DNA from 2 places in the Nocardiopsis oceanisediminis genome. Region 2 is predicted to be linked to the other one. Evidence: predicted binding sites of a transcription regulator. Region 2 holds the regulator's gene; the other holds the start of a gene.
What was found. Region 2 encodes LexA, which represses DNA repair genes until DNA is damaged. Its sites were predicted from a motif close to TCGAACANNTGTTCGA; they were not measured.
Positions count from the first base shown of each region.

Region 1 (14,534 bases), 4.3 Mb from region 2:
ATCAGCTCGCGGCCGCCCTCCAGCTTCTTGATCGCGGGCGGGAAGGCGATCTTGGTCAGCACGAACCAGGCGATCAGCATGAACACCGCGGCGAGCGGCAGGCCGACCATCATCCACTGGCCGAAGCCGATCTCGATGCCCTGCTCCTCGGCGAGGTAGCCGACCATCAGCGCGTTCGGCGGGGTGCCGATCAGGGTGGCGACCGAGCCGATCGAGGAGGAGTAGGCGATGCCGAGCATCAGCGCGGTGGCGAAGTTCGGGTCGGTCTTCCCGTCCCGCAGCTGGGCGACCATGCCGACCACGGCCACGCCGATCGGCAGCATCATCACCGCGGTGGAGGTGTTCGACACCCACATGGTGATGAAGCCGGTGGCGATCATGAACCCGGCGATGAGCATGGTGGGGCTGGTGCCCACGGCCGCGACGATGGTCAGCGCGATGCGCCGGTGCAGGTTCCACCGCTGCATCGCCAGCGCGAGCATGAACCCGCCCATGAACAGGAAGATGATGTCGCTGGCGTAGGGGGCGGCCACGTCGCCGATGTCGGCCCCGATCAGGACCGGGAAGAGCACCAGCGGGACCAGCGCGGTGGCCGGGAGCGGGATCGCCTCGGTCGCCCACCAGACCGCCATCAGCAGGGCGACGGCGGCGGTCATCTTGCCCTCGGTGGACAGCGAGTCGGGCAGCACCAGGACGAGCAGTGCGGCCGCCAGGACGCCGCCGAGCAGGGAGGCGACCTTGATGATCAGCCGCCCCTCCCCGCCGCCGCGCGTCTCGGCGCCGGCCTGCTCGGCGGGGGCCGGCGCGTCCGTCGGGCCCGCGGATCCGGGGCGGGGGGAGCCCGGGTCTCTGCTGCTGGGGGACATGTTCGTCTGCCTTCTTCCGTGTGGGGTGCGGGGCCGGAGCGGAGCGCCGCAGGGGGCCGGTGCTCCGTCACAACCTGCCGTGATGCTCGTCACGGGCGCGCCGGAGGGCAAACATCGGTCGGGAACTTGGGATTCTCCTGACATTCCACTCCGGAGGGTGGTCGGCCGGTTCCCCGGCGCATCCGCTCGTGCGCATGTGACCTGTCTCCCCGGGGAGGGTGATCTGGGCCCGGTCCGGCCCCGGGCGGGCGTCTATCCTGGCCGGATGGGGTCAGCTGAGCGTGCGGGAGGCCTCCCGCGGAGGGCGGTCCTGCTCGGCGCGCTGGCGGGCGCGGCGGGAGTGGCCGCGGGGGCGGAGGGGTGCGCCCGCCGGGGCACGGCCAAGGCCGAGCGGCTGACCATCGCCACCGGCCCGCGCGGCGCGGTGTTCCGGGAGATCGGCGGCGCCCTCGCCGGGTACCTCCGCGACGTGCTGCCCGGCACCGAGATCGAGACGCTGGCGACGCACGCCTCCAGCGACAACCTGCGGCTGCTCGCCCGGGGCGAGGTCGACATCGGCCCCACCAGCCTGGACGCGTTCGACCCCGACACCGCCGGCGTGGCCGCGCTGTGCCGGCTCTACGACAGCTACCTGCACCTCATGGTCCCGGCCGAGTCCGGCATCCGGGAGCTGGCCGACCTGGACGGCGGCCGGGCGTCCCTGGGCGCGGAGGACTCCGGGACCGAGTACACGGTGCGCCGGCTGGCCGAGCTGACCGGTGTGGAGATCGAGCCGCTCCTGCTGAACCAGGCGGGCTCCGCCGAGGAGCTGGAGGCCGGCCGGATCGACGCCATGTTCTCGCTGACCGGGGTGCCCACCCCGGCCATCGTCGGCCTGGCCGAGCGGCTGCCGCTGCGCGCCGTCGAGCTGCACCGGGAGGCCGACCGGATGGCCGACGCCCGCCCGGAGGTCTACTACCCGGGCACCCTGTCGGGCACCGCCTACCGGGGCGTCCGGCCGGTCCGCACGCTGAGCGTGCCCAACGTGCTGCTGGCCCGCGCCGACCTCCCCGACGACATCGCCGAGGCCGTCACCGGGACCGTCTTCGACCGGGCCCCGGCCATGGCCCGCACCCGCCCCGAGGCCGCGCAGATCAACGTACGGACCGGCATCGCCACCGGCGCCGTCCCGATGCACCCCGGCGCCGCCCGCTGGTTCCGGAGCCAGAAGCCCTAGCCGTATTCCCCCGATCCGTCGCCCCCGATGATCTCGGCGTTGCGGGGGTGTCAACGCGCGCCGTCACCCCCGCAACGCCAAGATCATCGGGGGAGGGGCGCGGGGCTACTCGGGCGCGCTCTCCGGGGCGGCGGGCAGCCGGATCGCGACGTCCAGGCCGAAGCCGCCGCCGCCGTCGGGCAGGCCCGGCAGCAGCCGCAGCCCGCCGCCGGCCGACTCCACCAGGTCGGCGCAGATGGCCAGGCCCAGCCCGGTGCCCTCGGTGTTCTGCTGGCCGGCGCCGCGCCAGAACCGCTGCAGGGCCTTCTCCCGCTCCTCCGGGGTGAGCCCGGTGCCGTCGTCGGCGACGTGCAGCACCACCATCGGCGGGCCCTCCCCGACCGGCCGGTCGGCGGACGCGCTCAGCCGGATCGCCGACGCCCCGGACAGCCGGGTGGCGTTGCTCATCAGCTCGTCCAGCACGCTGCCCAGCCCGCCGGGCGGGGCCAGCACCCGCAGCCCCTCCGGCACCGCGTTCTCCACCCCGATGCCGTGCCCCTCGGCCAGCGCCCGCCACCGCGGCAGCCGGGTGGCCAGCAGCTCGTCCAGGTCCACCGGCTCGGCGCGGCTGAAGCTCTCCAACCGGGTCGCCGCCAGCAGCGAGTTGAGCAGCCTGCTCATCGCCCTGGTCTCCTCCACCGCGTCGCCGTGGATCTCCCGGGCCTCCGGGTCGCCCAGGTAGGGCTGGAGGTTCTCCACCGCGAGCCGGAGGCTGGCCAGCGGGTTGCGCAGCTGGTGGGAGGCGTCGGAGACGAACGCGCGCTGCCGGTGCAGGGCGCGCTCCACCACGTCCACCATCGCGTTGAACGACCCGGCGAGCCGGCGCAGCTCCGGCGGCCCGCCCTCGTCGTCGGCGCGCACCGACAGGTCGCCCCCGGCGATGGCGGCGGTCGCCTCGTCCAGCCGGTGCACCGGCCGCAGCACCCAGCGGGACAGCGGCCAGGCCACCGCGCACAGCAGCGCCAGCGGCACCGTGCCCAGCAGCGCCATCAGCCCCCAGTCGGCGAGGATCGCGGAGCGCAGGTCGCCGGTGGGCACCGAGAGCACCACCGCGCCCTCCACCATGCTGTCCCGGCCGACCGGTTCGGCGATCACCAGGTCGGCGCCCTCCCACGGCCACACCGCGGTGGGCGGCTCGGGGCGGAACCCGGCCAGCGCCCGCCGCACCGCCTCGTCCTGCACCGACGGGTGGGCCTCCGGGGGGCCGTCCCCGGGGCCGCCGCCGGAGCCCGACTCCAGCAGCGGCTCCCCGGTGGTCCCGACGATGGCGACGTGCCCGCCGTACAGCTCCCGGTACCGCTGCAGCTCCACGCGGAGCGCCTCGTCCCTCCCGGTGACCAGGGCGGTCGCGCCGAGCGAGGCGAACCGGCCGGCGTCGTTCAGCCGGTCCACGTAGACCTCCTGGGTCTGCTGCTGGGCGACCACCGTGGCCAGCGGCACGGCGAGCGAGGCCATCAGCAGGAACGCCAGCGGGACGAGGATGGCGAGCAGCCTGCGCAGCACGGTCCGGCCCCGCTCAGGCCGACTCGGCGTCGGCGGAGAGCCGGTAGCCGACGCCGCGCACGGTGTGGATCCGCACCGGGCCGCTCAGCTTGCCGCGGAGCGCGGCGACGTGGGTGTCCAGGGTCCGCGAGGACGACTCCCAGGAGGCGCCCCACACCTGGTCCAGGATGGCGTCCCGGGCCACCACCTCCGGCGAGCGCGCCGCGAGCAGCGCCAGCAGGTCGAACTCCTTGCGGGTGAGCTGCACCGGCTCGCCGCCGAGCAGCGCCTCGCGCAGCCCGGGGTCGAGGGAGAGCGGGCCGATCTCCAGCCGCGGCTCCGGCGGCGCCTCGGCGCGGGCGGGGCGGGTGCGGCGCAGCACCGCCTCGATCCGGGCGAGCAGCTCGGCGATGCCGAACGGCTTCACCACGTAGTCGTCGGCGCCCGCGCGCAGGCCGCGCACCCGCTCGCGCTCCTCGGCGCGCGCGGTCACCGCGATGATCGCGGTGTGCGGGCGGTCGCGCAGCCGGCGCAGCACCTCGAACCCGTCCGCGTCGGGCAGGCCCAGGTCGAGCAGGACGACGTCGGCGGGGGCGGCGCTCAGCGCCCGCTGCGCCGTCGCCGCGCGCTCCACCTCGTACCGGGCGTTGCGCAGCGCCGTGACCAGGCCGCGCGCCACCCGGTCGTCGTCCTCGACCACCAGAATGCGCATCGCGCCCCATCGTAGAGTCCCGCGGCCGGCCGGCCCCTCCCGGCGGGGGCGGGCGGCCGGTCCGCGTCATCCGGTCGGTGTCACCCGATCAGTGTCATCCGATCGGTGTCATCCGATGAAGCCGTTCTCCCGCAGGAAGTGGAGCGCGGCCTGGTCGGCGGAGGCGCCCTCCAGGTCGACCATCCCGTTGAGCTCGATGATCGCGTCCTCGGTGAGCGCGTCGCCCAGCTCGGCGGCGAGGTCGCGCAGCTCCGGGTGGTCCTCGACGGTCTCCTCGCGGGCGGTCAGCGCGGCCGGCTGGGTGGTGAAGTAGCCCTCCGGGTCCTCCAGCACCTGCAGGTCGAGCGATTTGAGCCGGGCATCGGTGGTGAAGACCTCGGCGAAGCCGCACGGGTCGCCCTTGGCCACGTTGACGTAGTTCAGCGCCAGGTCCATCTGGTAGACGCCGTCCACCGGGAACGGCGCCCCGTAGTACTCCTGGAAGGCCTCCCACTCGCGGTCCATGAACTCCGCGGCGCCGCAGAACGACGCCTCGTCCGGGTGCTCGCGGACCATCGGGCCCAGGTCGGCGAGGGTGTCCACCTCGCCGGCGGGCCCCTCGGCGTCGGCGGCGCGGGCGATGCCGTACTGGTTGCCGAACCGCGCGGGGCCCATCCACTCCACGCCGTTCTCCTCCAGATCCGCCTCGGCGGTGGCCTCGAACTGCTCCTCGGAGTCGGTGATCCGCTCGTCGCGCTGCAGGTACTGGGTCCACCCGGTGCCGGAGTACTCCCAGTACAGGTCGACCTCCCCGGTCTCCAGCGCGCTGCGCAGGATGTTGGAGCCCATCAGGCCGGTCATGTCCTCGGCCTCCGCACCGGACGCGCGCAGCGCGTACACGGTGATCTTGCCGAGGATCACGCTCTCGGTGAACTCCTTGGAGGAGACCCGGAAGGAGGCGCCGGACAGGTCGATGCCGGAGGCGAGCGAGCCGCCCGCCAGGTCCACGTCGGCGGCCTGCGGCAGCGACTCGGCCGTGTCGGGCCCGCCGCCGCAGCCGGCCAGCATCGCTCCGCACAGCGCCAGCACCGCCGCGCGGACCGGGGTCCGGGCGGCGGCGCGCCGCACGGCGCTCGGTTCGGGGGTTTCCACGGGAGGCTCCTCTCAGATCCCGCGCGGGCGCAGCACGTCCTCGACGATGCCCGCCAGCCAGTCGACGGCCAGGGCCAGCACGGCCACCAGGACGCTCCCGGTCACCAGCACCACGGTGCGGTTGGAGGAGATCCCGTTGGAGATGACGTCGCCCAGGCCTCCGGCGCCGATGAAGGTCGCCAGCGCCACCGTGCCCACGGTCAGCACCAGGGCGGTGCGGATGCCGGCCAGCATCACCGGGACGGCCAGCGGCAGCTCGACCCGCCACAGCACCTGGGCCCGGCCCAGCCCCATGCCGCGGGCGGACTCGATCACCGCCGGGCTCACCTGGTCCAGGCCGACCATGGTGTTGCGCAGCACCGGAAGGATCCCGTAGAGCACGATCGCGGTGATCGCGATGGTGTGGATCCCCCAGGAGACGAAGGCCACCGCGAACAGCACGATCAGGCCGATGGTGGGGACGGCCTGCCCGATGTTGGCCAGGGCCAGCACCGGGCCGGAGAACCGGCGCGCGCCGGGGCGGGTGAGGGCCACGCCCAGCGGCACCGCGACGGCCAGGATCAGCACCACCACGACCAGGCTCAGGCCGAGGTGCTGCCAGGTCCGGCTGAGCAGGTACTCGGCGTTGAGGCTGCGCCGCTCGATCCGGTCCAGGTCGTGCGCGCCGACGTAGAGGTAGAGCGCGGCCAGCACGGCGAGCAGCGCGGCCGGCGCGCCGGCGTAGCGCAGCAGCCGGCGTGCGCCGCCGGGGCGGGGTGCGGGTCCGGCGGCCCCCGTGCCGCCGGTGGGCTCCGCGGGAGCCGGGGCGAGCGCCATCTCTCAGCGCACCTCCTTGCCGGGGGAGTCGGTGCCGGGCGAGTCGGGCCCGCCGGGGGCCCGGCCGGCGGCGCGCTCCGGGCGCGCCCCCGCCGCCGGGGAGGCGGTGTGGATGAGCTCCTGGATCGCGGCCATGCCCAGGGTCCCCCGGTAGCGGCCGTCCTCGTCGGTGACCACCACGACGTCGGCGTTGCTCGCCAGCATCGCGTTGAGCGCGTCGTACAGGGTGTCGTCCGGGCCGAGCGAGGAGAGCAGCGGCAGGCCGTCGCCGGTCAGCCGGTCGTCGTCGGGGGCCAGGTCGCGGCCGAGCCAGCCGACCGGGCGCCGGTCGCCGTCGAGCACCAGCACGAAGTCGCGGTCGGCGGAGCGCAGCGCGGCGACCCGCGCCTCCCGGCCGGCCGAGGAGGGCACCGTCGGCCAGTCGGCGGCGGCGCCCACCCGGGACAGCCGGGTGAGGGTGAGCCGCTTGACGTAGGCGCCGGAGCCGATGAACTCGGCGACGTAGTCGTCGGCGGGGTCGCTGAGCACCGCCTCCGGGGTGTCGTACTGGGCGATCCGGCCGCCGGGGCCGAACACCGCGATCCGGTCGCCCAGCTTCACCGCCTCGTCGATGTCGTGCGTGACGAAGACGATCGTCTTGCGGATGTCCCGCTGGATGCGGAGGAACTCGTTCTGCAGCGCCTCCCGGGTGATCGGGTCGATGGCGCCGAACGGCTCGTCCATCAGCATCACCTCGGGGTCGGCGGCCAGCGCGCGGGCCACCCCGACCCGCTGCTGCTGCCCGCCGGAGAGCTGCCGGGGGTAGCGGTCCCGGTAGGTCTCCGGGGCCAGGCCGACCATGGTGAGCAGCTCGTCCACCCGGGCGGCGACCTTCTCCGCGGGCCAGCCGAGCAGCCTGGGCACGGTGGCGATGTTCTGCGCGACGGTGCGGTGCGGGAAGAGCCCGGTCTGCTGGATCGCGTACCCGATGCCCCGGCGCAGCTCGTCCGGGTTCATCTCGGTGACGTCCCGCCCGTCGATCACGATCCGGCCGGACGTGGGCTCGATGAGCCGGTTGATCAGCTTCATCAGGGTGGTCTTGCCGCACCCGGACGGGCCGACGAAGACCACGATCTCGCCGCGCGGGATCTCCAGGCTGAGGCCGTCGATGGCGGGCTCGGCCTGCCCCGGGTAGGCCTTGGTGAGGTGCTCCAGCCGGATCATGGCGTCGGGCGCGGCGGTGGCGGAGGCGTCAGTCAACTCGGAGTCCTCTGGAGGTCGAAACGCGGTTCAGGGCGGCGAAGGCGAGGTCGGCCAGGACCGCCAGCACGACGATCCCGAGGATGCCTTCGAGGGCGAGGTACACCGCGAACGGCGTGCCCGCGCTGGACAGCCCTTGGAAGATCAGGTTCCCCAGGCCGGGGCCGTTGACCGCGGCGGAGATCGCCGCGATGCCCAGCAGCAGCTGGGTGGCGACCCGCAGCCCGGTGACGATGACCGGCCAGGCCAGCGGGAGCTCGATCTGCCGGAGGATCTGCCGGCGGCTCAGCCCCATGCCGCGGGCCGACTCGATGACGGCGGGGTCGACCCCGCGCAGCCCCACCACGGTGTTGCGGACCACCGGCAGCAGCGCGTACATGGTGAGCGCGGTGACGGCCGGCGCGGTGCCCAGCCCGAGCGGGGCGATGAGCAGGCCGAACAGGGCGTAGGAGGGGATGGTGAGGAACACCCCGGCGATGGCCAGCACCACGCTGCGCGGCAGCTCGGCCCGGTAGGTGAGCACGGCCAGCGGGATCCCGATCAGCGAGGCCAGCACCAGGCCCTGCAGCACCAGCACGATGTGCTCTCCGGTGAGCGCCAGCACCTCGGCGTAGTTGCCCGCGAGGTAGTCGAAGAAGTTCATCGGCACGCCCTCCGGCGCACCGGGCCGCCCCGGCGCGCCGCGGCGAGGGGTGTGCGGCGGCCGCTCGCGCGGGCGCCGGACCCGCGCAGGGGGCGGGAGTGGATCAGGTCAGCGCGCATGATTTCCAGGATCGCACGGTTTCCACCGCTTTCCCGGCAACGCCCCAGCGCAGAGCGATATCGATGTGAGGGCGCGCCCGTGCCGTTACCGCCCCTCCACCGGGGCCGCCGCTCCGCGGCCCCGGCGGAGGCCCGGGTCACTCCCAGAGGCGGCGCATGGTCCAGCGGTCGGTGGCGTCGTCGACCGCGATGTCGGCGATGCTCGGCTCGCCGCGGTCGGACTCGGCGGCGACCCGGACGAGGCGGACGTCGGCCTCGCCGGCGGCGCCGTTCCAGCTGCCGATCACGCGGCGGACCCGGTACATGCGGCCGCGCCAGGAGAACAGCGCCGGGTGGCCGCCGGTGGTCGATCGGACGTCGATCCGTTCGTTGTACAGACTCACCGGGGAAGGATATCGAACACCGGTTCGATTTCCGCCGGTTTCCCGCGCCGAATCCGGTACGGCCCCAGCCTAGGGCCGGGGGCGGGCGGAACCGCTCCGCCGCGGCGGGCGTGTCGCGGCGGGCGCCGCGGTGCGGCAGACCGGGCGGTCTGCCTATCCTTGGTGGGCTGCGCGGCGGGCGCGCGGACCGACGAGGGGAGGACGGCCCATGGGGGACGACGCGGACCGGGGAGAGCGGTCCCAGGCCGTTCCGGACCGGCTGCTGGCCGAGGCGACCCGGATGTTCGCCGAGCGCGGCTTCGAGCGCACCTCGGTCCAGGAGCTGGTGGGCGCCGCCGGGGTGACCAAGGGGGCGATGTACCACTACTTCGACTCCAAGGACGACCTGCTGTACGCGATCTTCCAGCGGCTGCTCGCCATGCAGCGGGAGCGGCTGGACGGCTACGCCAAGGCCCCCGGCCCGGTCGCCGACCGGCTCCGCGCGGCGGCGGCGGACCTGGTCCGCACCAGCATCGAGAACACGGACGAGGCGGTCATCGTCTCCCGCTCGCTGCACATGCTCTCCCCGGAGCGGCAGCGCGCCATCCGCGCCGAGCGCCGCGACTACCAGGAGCGCTTCCTGGCGATGGTGGAGGAGGGGCGGCGCGAGGGCGTGTTCCGCTCCGAGGTCCCGCTGAACATCGTCGCCACCCAGTTCTTCGGCGCCGTCCACCACCTGGGCATGTGGTACCGGCGCGGCGGCGGCCTCGGCGGCGCCGAACTCGGCGACCACTTCGCCGGGCTGCTGATGTCCGGCCTGCTCGCCCGGGGCTGAGCCGCCCGCCTGCCCGCCCCCGGCGATGATCGTGGCGTTGCGGGGGCATCGACGCGCGTCGATGCCCCCGCAACGCCACGATCATCGGGAGGCGGGTCAGAGGAAGAGCCGGCCCGGGCGGCTGCGGTCCCGGATCGCGGCGATGCGCTTGATGTTCACCGGGCGGCTGGACAGCAGGTTGTACAGGAAGACGAAGCCGCCCCGGTCCCGGCGGCCGCGCTCGGCCATCTCGCCCATGCCGACCTGCCGGTAGAGTGCCCTTCCCGCGGCCAGCATCCGGATCGCGTGCGCCCCCTCCGGGCAGTGCGCGTGCGCGTGGTTGTCCGCGGTGTACTCCATCGCCCGGGACAGCGCCGGGCCCAGCACCGGGACCAGCCGCCCGATCGAGGTGCCGGCGCGCAGCCAGAACGAGGTGTGCCCGGCGGCGATGTGCCCCAGCTGGTGGGCGAGGACGAAGCGGAGCGCCTCCGGGTCGCGCAGCCGGGCGTCCGGCTCGAACAGCTCGCCGGGGACGACGATGAACCGGCGCGCCCCGTGCCCGCCCGCCGCCGCGGACCGCGGCCGCCGCGCTTCGGCCCGCACGTAGGCGTCCGGGGTGGTGTTCAGGCCCATCTCGGTGGCGAGCCGGGAGATCTCGGCGTGCACCTGGGGGAACTGGGTGGGCGAGACGCGGACCGCCTGGGCCCGCTGCTCGGCGTGGCGCATCCCGCGCACCGCCCAGCAGGCGCCCGGGAGGGCGAGCAGCACGGCCGCGGTCCAGGCCTGCGCGCCGCCCGTCCACAGCATGTGGACGGCGAGGGCGAGCGCGGCCAGCGTCGCCGCCGCCGCCGCGGCGAGCAGCGGCCGCTCCCACGGGTGCCGCTCGGCCTGGGTCCACTCGGCGGCGGCCCCGCCGTCCGGCGTCCACGGGTGCTGGGGCGGCACGGACCCGGTCGGCGCGGACCCGGGCGCCCCTCCCGCCCCCGCGCGGCCCTGTGGTCTCATCGCAAAAGTCATCAGTAGTGCCTCCCCAGGGGGCCCAGCACGCGCTCCGACACGCGACGATCACGTCAAGTAATCACATATTACTTTCCGTATCAATCGTGTCCGGGCAGGTCGGGGCGTGTCTCCGCGAGGGGTCGGGGCGCCGGGGCCGGGGGAGGCAGCGTGCGCGGCGGCACCCCGCCGGGCCGGGGGCGGCGGCGGGGCGGAAGCCGGCGGCGTCAGTCGGAGGGGACCGTGAACTCCGAGGTGTCGAGCTTGACGTCGAACGGCTCCGGGAGGTCGACCGGCTCGCCCCATTCGACGGCGTGGCTGTCGGAGTAGTCCGTTCCGCGCGGGTTGGAGAAGAGGGTGATCCGGGGGCCGCGCGGGTCGTAGCCGTCGATCAGCAGGTAGAGCGGGATGCCGGCGGTGGCGTACTCGACCCGCTTGGCCTCCCGGTCGTCGCGGGCGTTGTCCTTCGAAGCGATCTCGGCGACGAGGAGCACCTCGTCGGGGTCGATCCCCTCGCCCCGCCGCTCGGGCATGGCGGCGCGGTTGAACAGGACGATGTCGGGTGAGCGGAGCCGGGCCTGGTCGGCGATGACCACGCCGCTCCCTTGGTGGAAAGCGATCTCCTTGGGCAGGACCGGGTAGAGCTGCCGGGCGATCCAGTCCGGGACGTCGTTGTGCTTCGCTGCGGGTGGGGGAACCAAGACGATGCCTTCCTTGCGGATCTCAGCCCGCCATCCGTCGGGCATGTCGACTTCTCGCCAGGCGTGCAGCAGGGTCTCCCAGCGGTCGTCGACGGCCGTCTCCCCGGGCTTCTCCTCGATCACGGCGATCCCCATACCGCGCCACCTCCTGGAACCGGAGGGTAGCGGCGCGTGATAGTCGGCATCGTGCTTTTCCACAATACGGTCGGTGGTCGGCGGGCGACAGTCCGACGGGCCCGGGCCGGGGCGTTCCGGCCCCGGGCTACTCGCCGCCCTCGTAGAGCCGGAACTCGGCGGCCAGCTCGTCGAGGAACGCGTCCACCTGCCCCGGATCGTAGCCGGGGCGGGCCCTGGTGGTGGAGAAGCGGACCCGCTCCACTTCGGAGGCGGTGATCAGCACCCCTTCCGGGCGCCTCTTGATCAGCGCGTCCAGGGTGGCCTCCGCCGCGTCCAGGAAGTCGTCCACCTCGTCCTCGTTGTAGCCGGTGGTCAGCCGGGTGGTGGCGAAGCGCTTGCCGCGGATGTGCTCCGGGGACATCGAACCGCGCGGTTCGGCGCGGGCGTGCGCGCCCGCGCGCGACGGCGGGGGCGGCGGCGAGGCGGGCCGCTCCACCGGGGGCGGGGCGGCCGGCACCCGGGGCTGCGGGCCGGTCCAGGTGACCGGGCCGCTGGACGGGGTCTTCGGCGGGGGCACGTCGCCCTTGCGGACCAGTCCGCGGGAGCGCAGCTCGGCGGCGATCTCGTCGAGGAAGTCGTCGACCTCCTCCTCGTTGTAGCCGGAGGAGAGCCGGGTGCCGCGGAAGCGGGACTCCTCGATCTCCTGCGCGGTGATGAGGGGGCCGTCGGGGTCGCCGCTGTTCAGCGCGGAGAGGGTCTCCTCGACCCGGTCGAGCAGGGCGTCGACGTCGTCCTCGTGGTAGCCGGGGCGGAAGCGGACCGTGCTGAAGCGCTTCTTTCTGATGTCGGCAGGGGTGAGCGGCATTCCTCCATTGTGCCGACCCCGGTCTCCGCGGACACGCGGCGACACCTGCGCGGGTCGGGGGCTCAGGCCGGACCCCCCTGCTCGGCGGCGTCCTGGAGGGCCTGCCGGATCGCCGCTTCGACCTGGTCCCGGTCGTAGCCGCGGAGCACGACGTCGAACTCGGGCCGGGGGTCGGCCTCGGCGGTGGGCGAGAGGAGGGCGTCGAACCACTCGTCCACCTGGCCGCGGTGGTAGCCGCGGAGCACGACGTCGAACTCGGGACGGGAGGAGGGGCTGAAGAGGGGATCGAGCATGGGGCAAGTATGTCGTGAAGATCACTCATGATCGCCACCGGGGGGTGGCCGGAACAGGACAGACGTCCCGGCCGCGGATCATCCGCCGATCGGGGCGCCCCGGGTCAGGGCCTCTCGCCCTCGGCCCCGGTGAGGAAGTCGACGACCGCCCCGGTGATCGCGTCGGCCGCCCGCTCGCGCCACTCCCCGTCCTCCAGCAGCTCCGCGTCGCCGGGGTTGCGCATGTTCCCGGCCTCCAGGAACACCTTGGGGACGGTGGACAGGTTGAGCCCGCCCAGGTCGGTCCGCTCGTCCAGTCCCTCCTCGGCGATGTAGTCGGCCGGATCCATCCCGGTGCCCTCGGCGTAGGCGTCGCGGAGCAGCCCGGCCAGCCGGGCGGAGGGCACCACGATGTCCTCGTTCCCCTCGACCTCGCCGGGGGCGATGACGTGGAAGCCGCTGCCGGACTCCGGACCGCCGTCGGCGTGCACCGAGATCGCCGCGTCGGCCCCTGCCTCGTTGCCGATCTCGGCCCGCTCGTTCACGCACGGGCCGACCCCGTCGCCGTCGGAGCGGGTCATCACGACCTCCGCGCCCTCGGCCTCCAGCCGGTCGCGGAGGAGGAGCGACAGGTCCAGGGTGAACGCGTGCTCGGGGTAGCCGCTCGCGCTCTCCGCGCCGACGGTGTCGCAGGCCTTCTCCTCCCCGGGGCCGGAGGGGACCTGCTCGTTGATCTCCTCCGGGGCCTCGGCGTTGCCGCCGTTGTGGCCGGGGTCGATGAGCACGGTGGTGCCGGCGAGGGGGCCGCCGTCCCGCTCCCCCTCCTCCTTCCCGGGCTCGCCGGAGCCGTCCGCGCCGCCCTTCCCGCCGTCCTTTCCGGAGCCGTCCCCGCCGTCCCCGTCACCGGGGCCGGGGAGCGGGAGCAGTGCGGTGGGGGCCGCGGAGGGGTCGCCCCCCGGGCCCGAGCCCGAGCAGCCGGTGAGCGCGAGCACGGCGGCGCAGGCCAGCGAGGCGGGGAGGAGAAGGGCGGGGCGTGCGGAGGAGGATCCGTTCGGCATGGTCGGTCGGCGCCGTCCTGGGAGGGGATCGGGGAGCGAAGGCCCCATCAACCTAGCCGTTCCGGGGAACACTACGGGCCGGGTTCGCGTCATATCGTGAGAGAAGGGGTGGTGGGAGCCTCCCGCCCCCGAATACCCCGACGAGGTGGTCAGATGCGCAAGTCCAACCGGGCGGCGGCGGGCGCCGCCGCGTGGCAGGCGGTGTACGAAGGGGCCCGGCCCGGCAGGCCCTCGGTCTGGGAGCGGGCCGGATCCGTCCCGCGGATGATGGGCGCGCGGATGCGCGGCCGCTACACCGGGCTGTCGTCCTCGCGGCTGCTGCTCTTCATCGCCGCACTGCTCTACATCGTGAGCCCGATCGACCTGGTCCCGGAGCTGTTCATCCCGCTGCTCGGCGTCGCCGACGACGCGTTCGTCGCGGTGTGGCTGGTCTCCGGGCTGATGAACGAGACCGAGCGGTTCCTGGAGTGGGAGCGCACCGGAGTGCCGCACGGGGACGGGCAGGAGTACGTGCAGGGGCACGTCGTGGACTGACCCCCGCGCCGACTTCCGCCGGCCCCCGCCCTGGCCCAGGGCGGGGGTCGGCCGTGTGCGCGGAGGCGGGAGGCCCCGCGCGGCCACCGGGGACCGCGCAGGCGTATCTTCACTATTGCAAATCGTTCGCAACTAGTGGGGAACAATGATCCGTTCGCGATCCGCGATCGCCGCCGGCACCGGCCTCGTCCTCCTGCTCACCGCCTGCTCCACCGGCGGGACGCAGGGCGGGGCGGCCGGCGACACCCTGACCTACGCCCTCGGCGACGAGCCGGAGCAGCTCAACCCGGTCCTCGTCGACGAGCACCTCGACCCCGTCACGGAGATGGTCTTCCGCGGGCTCACCGCGCACGACGCCGACAACGAGCCGGTCCCGGCGCTCGCCGAGAGCTGGAAGATCAGCGACGACGGGAAGACCTACACCTTCGCCCTGCGCAAGGACGCCACCTGGCACGACGGGGAGCCGTTCACCGCCGGCGACGTGGTGTTCACCATCGAGGGCGTGCGCGACGGGGACCTCCCCACCAGCAACAAGTTCGCCAACGTGAAGGA
Region 1 covers NZ_JAFMZJ010000001.1:6,598,070-6,612,603, reverse strand. The annotation lists gene J0910_RS28910 (SLC13 family permease) at 1-866, opposite strand, end outside; gene J0910_RS28905 (TAXI family TRAP transporter solute-binding subunit) at 1,132-2,082, shown strand; gene J0910_RS28900 (sensor histidine kinase) at 2,188-3,624, opposite strand; gene J0910_RS28895 (response regulator transcription factor) at 3,638-4,315, opposite strand; gene J0910_RS28890 (glycine betaine ABC transporter substrate-binding protein) at 4,424-5,446, opposite strand; gene J0910_RS28885 (ABC transporter permease) at 5,459-6,262, opposite strand; gene J0910_RS28880 (ABC transporter ATP-binding protein) at 6,266-7,501, opposite strand; gene J0910_RS28875 (ABC transporter permease) at 7,494-8,144, opposite strand; gene J0910_RS28870 (DUF6504 family protein) at 8,401-8,646, opposite strand; gene J0910_RS28865 (TetR/AcrR family transcriptional regulator) at 8,855-9,460, shown strand; gene J0910_RS28860 (M48 family metallopeptidase) at 9,557-10,384, opposite strand; gene J0910_RS28855 (Uma2 family endonuclease) at 10,663-11,271, opposite strand; gene J0910_RS28850 (DivIVA domain-containing protein) at 11,399-12,118, opposite strand; gene J0910_RS28845 (hypothetical protein) at 12,181-12,411, opposite strand; gene J0910_RS28840 (N-acetylmuramoyl-L-alanine amidase) at 12,516-13,448, opposite strand; gene J0910_RS28835 (YkvA family protein) at 13,602-13,982, shown strand; gene J0910_RS28830 (ABC transporter substrate-binding protein) at 14,128-14,534, shown strand, end outside.
Region 1: a site for LexA is predicted at 8,659-8,674, ahead of J0910_RS28870 (DUF6504 family protein). Genes of this name have one in related genera too.

Region 2 (14,534 bases):
TCCCGGAGATGACCCAGTCGATCCTGAACGGCGACGCCACCGCGGAGGAGGCGGCGGAGAAGGCCGACGCGGCGATCGACGGCACCCTCAACCAGGAGTCGTGAGGGCCCGAGCAAGGTGAGTGAGACCGTGACCGCGGGGCGGCCGGCGCCGGCCGCCCCGCCGCCGCCCCCGAACCGCCGCCGGCGGATGTCCCTGCGCGCCCGCCGGCGCGCGCTGCCCTGGGCGCTGCTCGCGCCGGGCCTGCTCGTCATCGGCGGCCTGCTGCTCTACCCGCTGGGCCGGGTGCTGTGGCTGTCGGTGCAGGACTACGGCCTGCGCGAGCTGTTCCAGGGCGGGACGAACTTCGTCGGCGCCGAGAACTACACCGGCCTGCTGGCCGACCCCTACCTGTGGCGGACCGCGCTGCCCAACACCGTGCTCTTCGCGGTGGTCGCGGTGGGGGCCACCGTCGTCTTCGGCACCCTGGTGGCGCTGCTGCTGGCCACCCTGCGGCCGCTCGCCCGCACCATCGTGATCAGCTGCATCATGGTGGCCTGGGCGATGCCGGCGGTGTCCGGCACCTACGTGTGGGTGTGGATCTTCGACGTCGACCGGGGCATCGTCCGGCAGGGCCTGGAGGCGGCCGGGGCGCTCGGCCCCGAGGGGTTCAACTGGTTCGCCGACCGGCTGGCGTTCTACGCGATCGTCACGCTCAACATCGTCCACCACGGCTTCCCGTTCGTGGCGGTGACGGTGCTGGCCGGGCTGCTCACCGTGCCCAGGGAGCTGTACGAGGCCGCGCTGATCGACGGGGCCGGCGCCTGGCAGCGGTTCTGGAACGTCACGGTTCCCACCCTGCGCCCGGTCTTCGCGGTGGTCACCATCCTCTCCACCATCTGGGACTTCAAGGTCTTCGCCCAGGTCTTCCTGATGCCCGGGGGCGACGGGGCCAACCCGTCGGTGCTCAACTTCGGCGTCTGGTCCTATCAGCAGGGCATCGTGCAGACCGCCTACGGGACCGGCGCGGCCATCGCGGTGCTGCTCACCGTGATGCTGCTCGCCGTCACCCTGGTCTACCTGCGCGCCCTGTTCCGCGAGGAGGAGCTGCGATGAGGATCGGAAGGCGCTCGCCCTGGGCCTCCGCCGGCATCTTCGCCGCGGTCGCCGGGCTGCTGGCGTTCACCCTGTTCCCGGCCTACTTCATGCTGTCCAGCGCGCTGGCGCCGAAGCGGACCGTGACCGGGACCGAGGTGCTCCTGCCGGACGAGGTCACCCTGGACAACTTCGCCTACGTGCTGACCGACGCGGGCTTCGTCCGCTACCTGGGCAACTCGCTGTTCATCGCGGTGGCCACCGTGCTCGGCAGCGCGCTGCTGGCGCTGCTCGCCGCGGTCGCGGTCTCCCGGTTCCGCTTCCGGTTCCGCACCACGGTGCTGGTGATGGTGCTGGTCGTGCAGATGGTCCCGCTGGAGGCGCTGGTCATCCCGCTCTTCCTGCAGGCCTCCTCGCTGAACATGCTCAACTCGCTGCTCGGGCTCTCCATCGTCTACGTGGCGCTCTCGCTGCCGTTCGCGATCTGGATGCTGCGCGGGTTCACCGCGGCGGTCCCGGTGGAGGTGGAGGAGGCCGCCTACATCGACGGCGCCTCCTGGGGGCGGATGTTCTGGTCGGTCCTGCTCCCGCTGGTGGCCCCGGGCCTGGTCGCCACCGGCATCTTCTCCTTCATCACCGCCTGGAACGAGTTCCTCATCGCGTACGCGTTCCTGGACGTGGAGGAGTACTACACGGTGGCCGTGGGGCTGCGGCAGTTCGCCGGCCAGAACACCACCGACTGGGGCGCGATGATGGCGGCCTCCACCATCGTGACCGTCCCGGTGATGGTGTTCTTCCTGTTCGTTCAGCGCGGGCTGGTCTCCGGCCTGGTACAAGGGGCGGTGAAGGGTTGACGGACGCTGCGGAGCGGATCGAGCGGGCGGCCGCCTCGGTGCTGATGCCGGGGTTCCTGGGCACGGAACCGCCGCCCTGGCTGGTCCGCGCCATCGAGGGCGGACTGGGGTCGGTGCTCTACTTCGCGCAGAACTTCACCGGCGACACCGCCCGGCTCTCCGCGGAGCTGCACCGGCTCGCCCCCGGGCTGCTCATCGCCTCCGACGAGGAGGGCGGCGCGGTCAGCCGGCTGCACGCCGGCGGCCCGGCGCGCCACCCCTCGCACGCCGAGCTGGGCGCCGCCGACGACACCGGCCGCACCCGGGAGACGGCCCGGGCGCTCGGCGAGGAGCTCGCCGGGGTCGGCGTGGACGCCGCGCTCTCCCCGGTGGTCGACGTCAACTCCGACCCGCTCAACCCGGTGATCGGGGTGCGCGCCTTCGGCGACGCCCCGGAACTGGCCGCGCGGCACGGCGCCGCGTTCATCGAGGGCCTGCAGCGGGCCGGGCGGGCGACCGCGGCCAAGCACTTCCCCGGGCACGGCGACACCCGGACCGACTCGCACGCGGCGCTGCCGGTCATCGACATCGACGCCGGCCTGCTCGCCGAGCGCGAGCTGGTGCCGTTCACCGCGGCCGTGCGGGCCGGCGCGGACATGGTGATGTCCGGGCACATCGTCGTCCCCGCGGTGGACGACGCCCCGGCCAGCGTCTCGCCGCGCTGGTACGCGCTGCTCCGCGAGGAGCTCGGGTTCACCGGCGTCGCGATCACCGACGCCCTGGACATGAAGGGGCTCGCGCACTTCACCGGCGCCGCCGACCCGGTCGAGGGGGTGGCGCGCGGCGCGGTCGCCGCGCTGGCCGCCGGGGCGGACCTGCTCTGCCTGGGCAACCCGGTCACCGCGGGCGGCACCGGGGAGGAGGCCTACCGGGCGGCCCTGGAGGCGGTGGCCGCCGCGGTGGCGGCCGGAGAGGTGCCCGAGTCCCGGCTGGCGGAGGCCTCCGCCCGGGTCGCCGCGATGGCCGGGCGGGTGCGGGCCGGCGCCGCCCCGGGCGGGCTCTAGCCCCCCCGGGGGGACCGGGGCGCGGCCCGGCGGTGCTCCCGGAGCGGACCGGGCCGGCCGCGGTCCGGGCCGGCGGAGTAATGCGCGGATACCGGGGAAGCAGGGGAGAGACGGGAGCCGGGCGAGCAACCAGGGGGCGGTCGGGTGACGGAGGACGGCGCTGCGCAGAGCGGTCCGGCGGGCGGGGGGAGTACCGCGGCCGGCCCGCTGCCGGACCACCCCATCGAGCCGGAGGCCCCGTGGCCGAAGAGCCCGACCGGGGTGCGGATCCGCTGCAACCGGTGCGGCGAGCCGCGGTTCTTCGCCGACCGGCACGCCGACCGGCCGGACGGGCGCGGCCCGGAGCCGCACTGCGGCGTGTGCGGCCGGCCCATCGAGTACCGCTGCACCGTGTGCGGCGCGCGCTGGCGGCCGCTGCCCTGAGGCGCCGGCCGCGCGCCCGCCCGCAAGCCGTCGGTCTCGGCGACGCGGCCCCCTCGGAGCGCTCCGAGGGGGCCGCGCCCCGGCGGCTCCGCGGAGCCGCCGGGGCGCGGCGGCGGGTCAGCGCAGGTCGCGCTTGAGGATCTTGCCGGTCGCGGTCATCGGGAGCCGGTCGCGGAACTCGATCAGCCGGGGGTACTTGTAGCCGGCCAGCCGCTCCTTGGACCAGGAGACGAGCTCCTCCTCGGTGACCTCCCGGCCCTCCTCGGGCACCACGTAGGCCTTGATCTCCTCGCCGTGGCTCTCGTGCGGGACGCCCACCACCGCGACCAGGCTCACCGCCGGGTGGGTCATCAGGACCTCCTCCAGCTCCCGGGGGTACACGTTGTAGCCGCCGCGGATGATCATGTCCTTGGACCGGTCCACGATGAAGTAGAAGCCCTCCTCGTCGCGGCGGGCGATGTCCCCGGTGCGGAACCAGCCGTCCTGGAGCACCTGGGCGCTGGCGTCGGGGCGGTCGTGGTAGCCCTTCATCACGCAGTGGCCGCGCACCGCGATCTCCGCCGGGCCCTCGCCCTCGACGTCGTTGAACTCGGCGTCGACCAGCTTCATCTCCACGCCCCAGATCGGCCGGCCGATGGAGCCGGGTTTCGCCTTGACCTTGGGGTTGTTGAAGGAGACCACGGGGGAGGTCTCGGAGAGGCCGTAGCCCTCCAGGATCTCCACGCCCAGCCGCTCCTTGACGTTCTTGGCCAGCTCGGCGGGGAGCGCCGAGCCGCCGGAGACCGCGGTGTGCAGGTTCGCGGCGATCTTCTCGACGTCGTGCTCGCCCTTGGCGCCGAGCAGCCCCCAGTACATGGTCGGCACGCCGCCGAAGACGGTGACGCCCTCCTTCTCCATCAGGGCCAGCGCTTCGTCGCCGTCGAACCGCGGCTGCAGCACCATGGTGGCGTGCCGGTACAGCGCGGTGTTGAGCATCGTGGTCTGGCCGAAGATGTGGAACAGCGGGAGCACGGTGAGGAACACGTCGTGCTCGGCGCTGCCGAACAGCTGGCTGGAGCAGACCGCGTTGTAGAGCAGGTTGTTGTGGCTGAGCTCGGCGCCCTTGGGGGTGCCGGTGGTGCCGCTGGTGTAGATGATCACGGCGGTGTCGTCGGCCTCGGTGCGCACCGACTCGAAGGTGCCGGGCTGCCCGTCCAGGGCGGCCCAGAACGTCTCGGCGCCCTCGATCGACGACTCCTTGGCACCGGGGGAGGCCGGCAGGTCGATGTAGGTGGTGCAGGTGTCCACCTCGCCGAAGGCGGCGTGGGCGCGCTCGCCGAGCGGCAGCTCGGGGGTGCCGGCGAAGGCGAACAGCGCCTTGGCCCCGGAGTCGGTCAGGTGGTAGGCGATCTCGCGCGGGGTGAGCAGCACGTTGAGCGGGACGACCACCGCGCCCGCCTTGAGCGCGCCGAAGTAGACGAACGGGAAGTAGGGGACGTTCGGGCTGGCCAGCGCGACCTTGTCGCCGGGTTCGACACCGCGGGAGACCAGCAGGTTGGCGACCTGGTTGGCGATCATGTCGACCAGGGCGTAGTTCAGCCGCAGGTCCCCGAAGACCAGGCATTCGCGTTCCGGAGTGGTCCGGGCGCCGTCTTCGAGCAGCACGGAAAGGTTCAGCATCGCGTCTCCCAGGGGTGCGAAGAGTGTTCCCGCTCACTTTCTACCGCACGGTAACCCGAGGGGCGGGTGCCGGGGCCCGGGAGGCGCGCCCCGCCGGGCGCGGCGGGGCGCAGCGGGCCGGGGAGGCCACCGGGCGCCGCCGGGCGGCCGCCCGGCACGGCGCGGCCCGCTCACTCCCCGCCGTCCTCCCCGCCCCGGGTCAGGGTGGCGCTGCTCGGCTGGGAGGAGGAGTCGCTCAACCCGATCTCCGACACCCGCCACGGCTCGCCGCCGATCTCCAGCTCCTCGCCGAGCCGCAGGGTGTGCTCGGCGGCCGGGCCCTCCTCCGGGGCGACACTGATCTCCACCGAGGGCTCGTCCCCCTTCTCGTGCCCGGTGAGCCGGATCGTGACCATGCCGCCGGAGCCGTCCTCCATCGTGTAGGAGACGCCCTCGGTGAGCCGGATGCGGTCCAGGTTCTGGCCGAGATCGGGCGCCGCGGAGTCCGACGACGCCGTCTCGCTCTCGGTCTCCGCCTCTCCTCCGCAGGCCGCGCCGGTGAGCGCGAGCACCGCCCCGAGCAGCGCGGTGGACAGGGCGCGGGCGGTGCGTGGGCCGGGGGTGAAGGTCATGGGCTGCGGTCTCCAATTGTCGTCGGACCCCGGCACGGCGGCGCCCGGTCCGCGGACGACCGCTGGAGGGGGTGGGCCACGCGCGCCGGCGGGGGCGGTACGGGGTGCCGCCCGCCGAGCATTCTTGCACCGCCGGGGGACCCGGAAGGCCCGTCCCCGCAACGCGGGCGGGCCGGTTCCGCCGGACCGGCACCGGCCGCCGTCGGGGCGACGGCGCCCCGACCGGGGGCGGGACCGGCGGCCCGCCCCGCGGGGAGCCCGACCGGATCCGCCGGACGCGCCGTCGCCGCCGGTCCCGGCCCCGGACGAGGGGCGGCCGGGGCCCGCCGGCGCGCTAACCTGGATGCCCGGGAGACCCCGGCCGGAGGCGGAGCCCCGGTGCGGAGGAGCGGCGGGCGCGGGACGGCGCCCAGTCCGAGCGGTGCTCCCCCAACGCGAACCGGCAGAGGGACGAACAGCGATGACAGCGGTAGAGGGAGAACAGGTGGCGAGCGACGTCTACGACGCCCGCGCCCTCCAGGAGAAGTGGCAGGCGCGCTGGGCGAAGGACGACCCCTTCGCCGCCTCGGAGGACCCGTCCGACGATCGGCCGCGCAGCTACGTGCTCGACATGTTCCCCTACCCCTCGGGCGACCTCCACATGGGGCACGCCGAGGCGTTCGCCATGGGCGACGTCGTCGCCCGCTACCGCTTCCAGCGCGGGGACAACGTCCTGCACCCGATCGGCTGGGACTCCTTCGGCCTGCCCGCGGAGAACGCCGCGATCAAGCGCGACTCCCACCCGGCCGAGTGGACCTACGCCAACATCGAGACCCAGGCGGAGTCCTTCAAGCGGTACGGCGTCGCCATCGACTGGTCGCGCCGGCTGCACACCAGCGACCCGGAGTACTACCGCTGGAACCAGTGGCTGTTCCTGCGCTTCTTCGAGCGCGGCCTGGCCTACCGCAAGGACGGGCTGGTCAACTGGTGCCCCAAGGACCAGACCGTGCTCGCCAACGAGCAGGTCGTCAACGGCCGCTGCGAGCGGTGCGGCACCGACGTGGTGCGGCGCAGCCTCAACCAGTGGTACTTCCGCATCACCTCCTACGCCGACCGGCTGCTGGAGGACATGGAGCGGCTGGAGGGCAAGTGGCCCGAGCGGGTCCTGCTCATGCAGCGGAACTGGATCGGCCGCTCGCAGGGGGCCGACGTCCGGTTCGCGATCGAGGGCCGCGACGAGCCGGTCACCGTCTTCACCACCCGGCCCGACACGCTGTACGGCGCCACCTTCTTCGTGGTCGCCGCGGACGCCCCGCTCGCCGACGAGCTGTGCGCGCCCGGGCAGCGCGAGGCGTTCGAGGAGTACAAGGCGCAGGTGGCCAAGCTCAGCGACATCGAGCGGCAGTCCACCGAGCGCGAGAAGACCGGCGTCTTCCTGGGCCGCTACGCGGTCAACCCGGTCAACGGCGAGCGCATCCCGGTCTGGGCCGCCGACTACGTGCTGGCCGACTACGGGCACGGCGCGATCATGGCCGTCCCCGCGCACGACCAGCGCGACCTGGACTTCGCGCTGAAGTTCGGGCTGCCGGTGCGCGAGGTGGTCGAGACCGGCGAGGGCGCCCCGGCCGAGACCGGCGTCGCCACCGCGGGCGAGGGCGTGCTGACCAACTCCGGTCCGCTGGACGGCCTGGCCAAGAGCGAGGCCATCCCGCGGATCACCGAGGTGCTGCGGGAGCGCGGCACCGGGGACGCCGCGGTCAACTACCGGCTGCGCGACTGGCTCCTGTCCCGCCAGCGCTTCTGGGGCACGCCGATCCCGATCGTGCACTGCCCGGACTGCGGCGAGGTGCCGGTCCCCGACGACCAGCTGCCGGTTACCCTCCCCGAGAACCTGCGCGGCGCGGACCTGGCGCCCAAGGGCATCTCCCCGCTGGCCGCCGTCGAGGAATGGGTCAACGTGGACTGCCCGCGCTGCGGCGGGGCGGCCCAGCGGGACACCGACACCATGGACACCTTCGTCGACTCGTCCTGGTACTACCTGCGCTACTGCTCGCCGCAGGCCGACACCGCCCCCTTCGACCAGGAGAAGGTGCGCAGGTGGGGGCCGATCGACCAGTACGTCGGCGGCGTCGAGCACGCCATCCTGCACCTGCTGTACAGCCGCTTCTTCACCAAGGTGCTGTACGACATGGGCATGCTGGAGTTCACCGAGCCCTTCACCCGGCTGATGAACCAGGGCCAGGTCATCAACCAGGGCAAGGCGATGTCGAAGTCGCTGGGCAACGGCGTCGACCTGGGCGCCGAGATCGACGCCTACGGGGTGGACGCGGTCCGGCTGACCGTGGTGTTCGCCGGCCCGCCCGAGGACGACATCGACTGGGCCGACGTCTCCCCGGCCGCCTCGCTGAAGTTCCTCGGCCGCGCGTTCCGGGTGATGGTCCAGGCCGGCGAGGCCTCCGCACCCGGCACCGACCCGGCCGCCGGGGACCTGAACCTGCGCAAGGCCACCCACCAGGCGCTGGACAAGATCACCGCGGCGGTGGAGGAGCAGCGCTTCAACGTCGCCATCGCCCGGATCATGGAGCTGGTGACCGCCGCCCGCAAGGCCATCGACGGCGGCCCCGGCGCCGCCGACCCGGCGGTCCGCGAGGCGGCCGAGGTCATCGCGGTCACCCTGTCCCTGGTGGCGCCGTACATCGCCGAGGAGGGCTGGGAGCGCCTGGGCCACAGCGGCTCGGTGGCGATCGGCAACTGGCGCACCCCCGACCCCGCCCTGCTGGTGCAGGAGGAGGTCACCGCGGTGGTCCAGGTGAACAGCAAGGTCCGGGACAAGCTCCGGGTCTCCCCGGACATCACCGCCGAGGAGCTGGAGAGCCGGGCGCTGGCCTCGGAGAAGGCCCAGGGCTTCATCGGAGGCAAGGCGGTGCGCAAGGTGATCGTCCGGGCGCCCAAGCTGGTCAACATCGTGGTGGGCTGATCCGGGTGGCCGGTCTGCGGAACCTGTGGGCGGCCGCCCCGCGCCGGGTGCGCTGGGCGGCCGCCGCCGCTGCCGCGGCCCTGCTGGTCGTCGCGGTGTCGGTCACCGCCGTGCTCTGGGCGGAGGGCGGCGGCCCCTCCGCCGAGGCGGGCCCGGACGACCTGTTCCGGGCCGCGCCGGAGTGCGGCGAGGTCCCCGCCGGGGTCCTCGGCGAGGCGCTCGGCGAGGCCGCGCTGGACGCGGCCGAGCGCGGCCTGCTGGAGGACTCCGACGGAGCGGTGTGCACCTGGACCTCGGTCGGGACCGGGGACGGCGGCCTACCGCCCCGCGTGCTCCGGGTCGACTTCCGGGCGCTCTTCACCGACCGGTCCGGCGAGGTGTCCGGGGCGGAGGCGGCGGGGGAGGCGCTGGCCGCCCTGGAGCCGATCCAGCGCGGCGTCTCGGCCGTCCCGGCGCTGGGCGAGGACGCGCGGGCCTGGCGGTCCACCCCGGCCGGCGACTCCGCCGAGGTCGCCTTCCGCAAGGACAACCTGCTGGTCCGGGTCTCCTACGGGGGAGCGGAGAAGGCCGGCGGCCCGCCGCTGGGCTACCGGGACGCGCGCGGTGCCGCGATCGCCGCGGCGGAGGGCGTCGAAGCGGCGATCTGACGGTCTCCGCGGAGCCCGCCCCGCTTGTACGGTTGTCGTACACGATGACCTGACCGATGAGCCAGCCGGGAGGCGCCCATGTCCGAGCAGCCGGACGGGACCGGGCCGCGGAACGGCCCGCCCGCCTCCGACGCGGAGGACGGCGCCGTCGCTCCGCCGCAGAGCGGGCCGCCCCGGTCCGCGCCGGGCGGGGAGGCGACCGGAGCGGACGCCCCCGCCCCGGCGGGCCGCGGTCCGGTACAGGACGCTCCGGAGCAGGGCGGGAACGCCCCTGCTCCGCTCGGCGGCGGCCCGGAGCAGGACGCTCCGGAGCAGGGCGGGGAGCCCCCCGTCCCGGCCGGCGGCCCGGAGCAGGGCGGTCGGCCTCCGGAGCCCGCCGGGCCTCCCGGTGCGCCCGCCCGGCCGGACCGGGGCGGGGCCCCGGCCGCTCCGGACGGCCCGCCGGCCCCGGGCGGGGCCCCCGGAGCGCCGCCGCGCGCCCAGGGGGCGCCGGAGGCCCCGGCACCGCCCGACGGGCCGGGCGCGGTCCGCACCGGAGCGCTTCCGGCGGCGCCGGCCGCAGGTGCGCCGGAGAACCCCGCCCCGGGTGCCCCCGCCGGTCCGGGGGGCGCCGCACCGCCCCCGCAGGGGCCTCCCGCTCCCGGTCCGCACGGGGCCCAGGGGGAGCAGGGGCCGCCCTCCGGTCCGCCGCCGCAGGGGCCGCCGGGCGCCGGTCCGTCCCCGGAGGCGCCGCGCGCCAACCGGGGGTGCGCCACCGCCGCCGTCACCGCGCTGGCTCTGGGCGGCCTGGCGCTGCTCGGTGCCGGGGTGTGGGCCGTGGTGGGCGTGCTGGGCCTGGACGGCTTCGAGAAGGTCCCCGAGTGCCCGGTCGTCGAGGGGGAGACCCTGGACGGGCTGGTCCCCGACGCCGAGGTCGAGGTCGACGGCCCCATCGACGGCCTGGAGCGGGAGGGCCGCGAGGGCACGGAGTGCCGCTGGGCGAGCGGCGAGGACTCCGCGCACACGCCCTCCGCGGTGCGCGTGGTCATGGTGCGCACCGGAACCCAGGGCGGCTCCGCCGGCGAGGAGGCCGCCGCGGAGCTGCTGAACGGCGCCTCGCAGCGGCACGAGCGCACCGCGCTCTCCGGGCTCGGCGACGAGGCCTACTCCTGGTACGACGCCGAGGTCGCCCCGCTCGGCTGGGGCTGCGTCGGCGTGCGCACCGCCAACCTCTACGTCGAGACCTGCTACTCCTCCGCCGCCGACTACGGGCGCACCGAGCCGATCCCCGACGCCGACATGGTGGACGGCGCCAAGCGCCTGGCCGCCGAGGCGATCACCGGCATCGAGGAGAGCAGGGGCTGACCCCCGGGGCGCCCGGGGTCACCCGCGGCGTGACGGAGCGTGCCGCTCCGGGGCTCCGCCGCCGGCCCCCGGCCGCCGCCCGGTCACAGCGCGCCGTCGAGGAAGTCCTCCAGGGCCGGGGCCGCGTCGGGGGAGAAGCGGCGGCCGGCGTCGGCGGCGACCGCGCCCGGGGCGGGGTCGTACATCCGGAAGACGTGGTCGGCGCCCTCCAGGTCGACCCGGGTCGCGTCGGGCAGCCCGCCGGTGAGCCGGTCCACCTCGGCCTCGGTGACCTGGGTGTCCTCGGTGCCCCACAGCACCAGTGCGGGGGTTCCGCCGGGGAGGCCCCGGGCCAGGTCGAGCGGGTCGAGCGCGTCGATCTCGCGGAGGAACGGCTCGTTCTGCGGGCCGAACAGCGACTCCAGCTCGGGGGAGAGGTCCTCGGGCAGGGGGTCGCCCGCGCGCAGCCGCGCGATGGAGGTGCGCACGTCGGAGAGGAGGGCGGTGACGTCCGCCTCGGAGGCGCCGGAGGCCTCCGCGCTGCGCATCTGCTCGGTCAGCTGGCGGTCGATCAGGTCCAGGTACCGGGTGCCGGGCGGGGCGGCCAGCACGAGCGCGGCCGGCGGGTGCCCGTGGACGGCCTCCGGCGCGCGCAGCGCGAACAGCGCGCCCTCGCTGTGGCCCAGCACCAGCAGGCGCGAGGGGTCCACCTCGGGCTGGGAGGCCAGCTCGGCGTAGGCGTTCACCATCTCCCGCTCGAAGACGTCGTAGTCGACCGGCTCGTCGGCGTCGCGGGAGCCCGTCCCGGTCTCGCCGCTGCCCAGCTTGTCGTAGCGGAGCGAGGCGACCCCGGCGTCGGCGAGCACCCGGGCGAAGTTGAGGTTGGTCTCCGCGCCCGGCCGGCCGGGGTTGTTGCCGTCGCGGTCGGTGGGGCCGCTGCCGGAGACGATCAGCGCGGCCGGCACCTTCCCCCCGTCGGCCCCGGGCGGCAGTGCGAAGGTGCCGAACAGGGTGTCCGGGCCGCTGCCGAAGCGGACGTCCCGCTCGACCGGTGCGACGCCGGGCGGGGCGGCCTGCTCCGCGCCGGTCCCGCCGGGGACGCAGCCCGCGGCCAGCAGCGCGGCCGCGGCGGCGGCCGCGATGCGCGGCGGGGTCCGGCGGGCGCCCCGGTGCGGCGGGCGCGGTCGGGAGGGGAGGAGCGGCGGCCAAGGCATGCCCCTACCGTACGGGGCTCCGGGGGAGCGGCGTACGGCGGAGGCCCGGCGGCCCCGCCGTCCGGCGCGCATCGCGCGGGGCCGCCCCGGAGGTCACCGCGGGGTGACGGAAGGGGAACGATCCCGCGGCCGGAGGCGGAAGGTCACGGGGGCGTTCCGAAGCGAGGCGAAGTCGTTACCGCGGCCGCTACATGCGGCGCATCACCGCGACGACCTTGCCGAGGATGGTGGCCTCGTCGCCGTCGATCGGCTCGTAGGCGTCGTTGCGGGGCAGCAGCAGGACGTGGTCGCCGTCGCGCTTGAACACCTTCACGGTGGCCTCGTCGCCGAGCAGGGCGGCCACGATGTCGCCGTTGTTGGCGTCCGGCTGCTGGCGGACGACGACCAGGTCGCCGTCGGTGATGGCGGCGTCGGTCATGGAGTCGCCGACCACGGTGAGCATGAACAGCCGGCCCTCGCCGACGATCTGCTTGGGCAGGGTCAGGACGTCCTCGATGGACTCCTCGGCCAGGATCGGGCCGCCGGCCGCGATCCGGCCCACCACCGGGACGTGCGCGGCGCGCCCCTCCGGGGCCTGCGGCTCGCCCTCCAGCTCGTCCCAGGAGCGCACCGTGGCCTGGCCCGGAATGCGAATTTCCACCGCTCGTGGGCGATTCTGATCGCGGTGAAGATAGCCCTTGCGTTGCAAGACCTTCAGTTGGTGCGCGACACTGGACGGGCTCGACAGGCCCACGGCGTCCCCGATCTCCCGGATGGACGGCGGGTAACCGCGCTGCCGTACGTAGCGGTGGATGCAGTTCAGTACGCTCTGCTGGCGAGCCGTGAGTTTCGGTGCGCCGCTCTGCGTCGCCGCCCCCGCACGCGCGCCCTCCGGCGCCGGGGAGGCGGGGCGCGGGTCGGTGGAGCCGGGCCCGCCCGCGTGAGGTTCCTGCGTTCCGTGGTTCTCCTCCGGCACGGCCGGCCTCCTCGGCGGTGATCTCGCGGTCGTCGCGCGTATGGGCTGTCGGGAGCGTCGAAACCCTCGACCGATGGTGCGGCGGCACCGACCGTGACCGCCCCGCTCGCGGGCCGCGCCGGTGTCGAGGTAAAGCACGTCCAACGTTACTGCCTGCACATAGCGATATCAAACAAACGTTCGAGATGGTGATGAAAAAATCGCCCGGATACGGTATTAGTCGAACATCAGTTCGATCAGACTGGTGTTCGAAGGGGGCGTCCATGTCCGAAACCGCGCCCGTCCCGCCGGGGGCGCCCGGTGCCGTTCCGCAGATCCCCCGTCCCCGGAGGCCCGCCTCCCCCGGCCCCGCCCTGTACGACTGGGCGGTCGAGATCCCCGAGTGGCACCGCTCCCCGGCGGGTCCGCCCGCCCTGGCCGGGCTGCCCGAGCTGCTGGCCGTCCCCGGCGGGGCGGACGGCGTCCGGGTCCGGCTCACCGCGCGCGGCCGCGTGGTCCTGGTCTCCCTGCTGTGCGCGGTGGCCACCGGTGTGCTGTCGCTGCTGTTCATGACCTCCGCGGCCGCGGGCGCCTCGGGGGCCGGGGCGGCGGCCGGCGCCTTCTTCGGGGCGGCTCCCCCGACGGTGGTCGTCCGGGACGGCGATACGCTTTGGGAGATCGCCGAGCGGGTGCGCCCCGGCGATGACGCGCGGCGCACCGTGCACGAGATCGTCGAGCTCAACGGCCTGCCCGGAACCGAGCTGGAACCCGGTCAGAGGCTGCGGATCCCCGGGGGCTGACCCCACTCCGCGCGCGGGTGTCCATCGTCACGGCGGCGGCCCGCGCCCCGGTGCGACACGCCGGGGCGCGGGCGCTCCCGTCCGGGCTGACCTGCGAAGCCGCCCGGACGCCGCGCGGGGGCTTGCGGTCCTGACCTGCGGCCTCATAGGTTGACCACAAGATCTTGTGCTCGCCTTGGTATGAGTGACCCATAAGTTGTGCTTTAGTGGGTGCAGATCTTCATGGGGCCGTCCGGTGCGCGGACGACGCCGGCGGCCCGGGCGAAACAGTGAGCGGACTCCGCCGCGCACGTCGCGGCGGGAGCCGGCGCGGAAGGGCCGCGGGGCGCAGGGAGGCGTTTCGGCATGCACTGTCCGTTCTGCCGTCATCCGGACAGCCGGGTGATCGACAGCCGGTCCACCGACGACGGCGCGGCGATCCGCCGGCGCCGCTCCTGCCCGGAGTGCGGGCGGCGGTTCACCACGCAGGAGACGGTCCTGCTGATGGTGCAGAAGCGCTCGGGCGTCACCGAGCCCTTCTCCCGGGCCAAGATCGTCGCCGGCGTCCGCCGCGCCTGCCAGGGCCGCCCGGTCACCGAGGACGCGCTGGCCGTGCTGGGCCAGCGGGTGGAGGAGGAGATCCGCTGCCGCGGCCTGGCCGAGGTGCCCGCGCACGAGATCGGTCTGGCCATCCTCGGTCCGCTGCAGGAGCTGGACGAGGTGGCCTACATGCAGTTCGCATCGGTCTACCGGGGCTTCGAGTCGCTCGCCGACTTCGAGGAGGAGATCTCCCGGCTGCGGGCCGAGCGGCAGTCCGCCGGCGTCGGGGACGAGGACGGCGCGTAGCGGTCCCCGGGGCCGCGCGGGGAGAGCAGGAGGGCCCGCCGGGATGCGGGCCGACGGTGGCTCCGGGGGGAGCCCGGACGAGATTTCAGGGGGAGCCGGCATGACGGAGACGACGGGCGCGACGGCGCGCAAGGGCGGCGGCCGCCGCAAGGGGCTGAAGATCGAGCGCAT
Region 2 covers NZ_JAFMZJ010000001.1:2,300,182-2,314,715, forward strand. The annotation lists gene J0910_RS10305 (sugar ABC transporter substrate-binding protein) at 1-104, shown strand, start outside; gene J0910_RS10310 (carbohydrate ABC transporter permease) at 190-1,095, shown strand; gene J0910_RS10315 (carbohydrate ABC transporter permease) at 1,092-1,928, shown strand; gene J0910_RS10320 (glycoside hydrolase family 3 N-terminal domain-containing protein) at 1,925-2,971, shown strand; gene J0910_RS10325 (hypothetical protein) at 3,116-3,394, shown strand; gene J0910_RS10330 (long-chain-fatty-acid--CoA ligase) at 3,512-5,053, opposite strand; gene J0910_RS10335 (DUF6406 domain-containing protein) at 5,224-5,664, opposite strand; gene leuS (leucine--tRNA ligase) at 6,125-8,620, shown strand; gene J0910_RS10345 (hypothetical protein) at 8,626-9,267, shown strand; gene J0910_RS10350 (hypothetical protein) at 9,346-10,611, shown strand; gene J0910_RS10355 (alpha/beta hydrolase family protein) at 10,695-11,804, opposite strand; gene lexA (transcriptional repressor LexA) at 11,992-12,759, opposite strand; gene J0910_RS10365 (LysM peptidoglycan-binding domain-containing protein) at 13,023-13,538, shown strand; gene nrdR (transcriptional regulator NrdR) at 13,884-14,363, shown strand; gene J0910_RS10375 (vitamin B12-dependent ribonucleotide reductase) at 14,464-14,534, shown strand, end outside.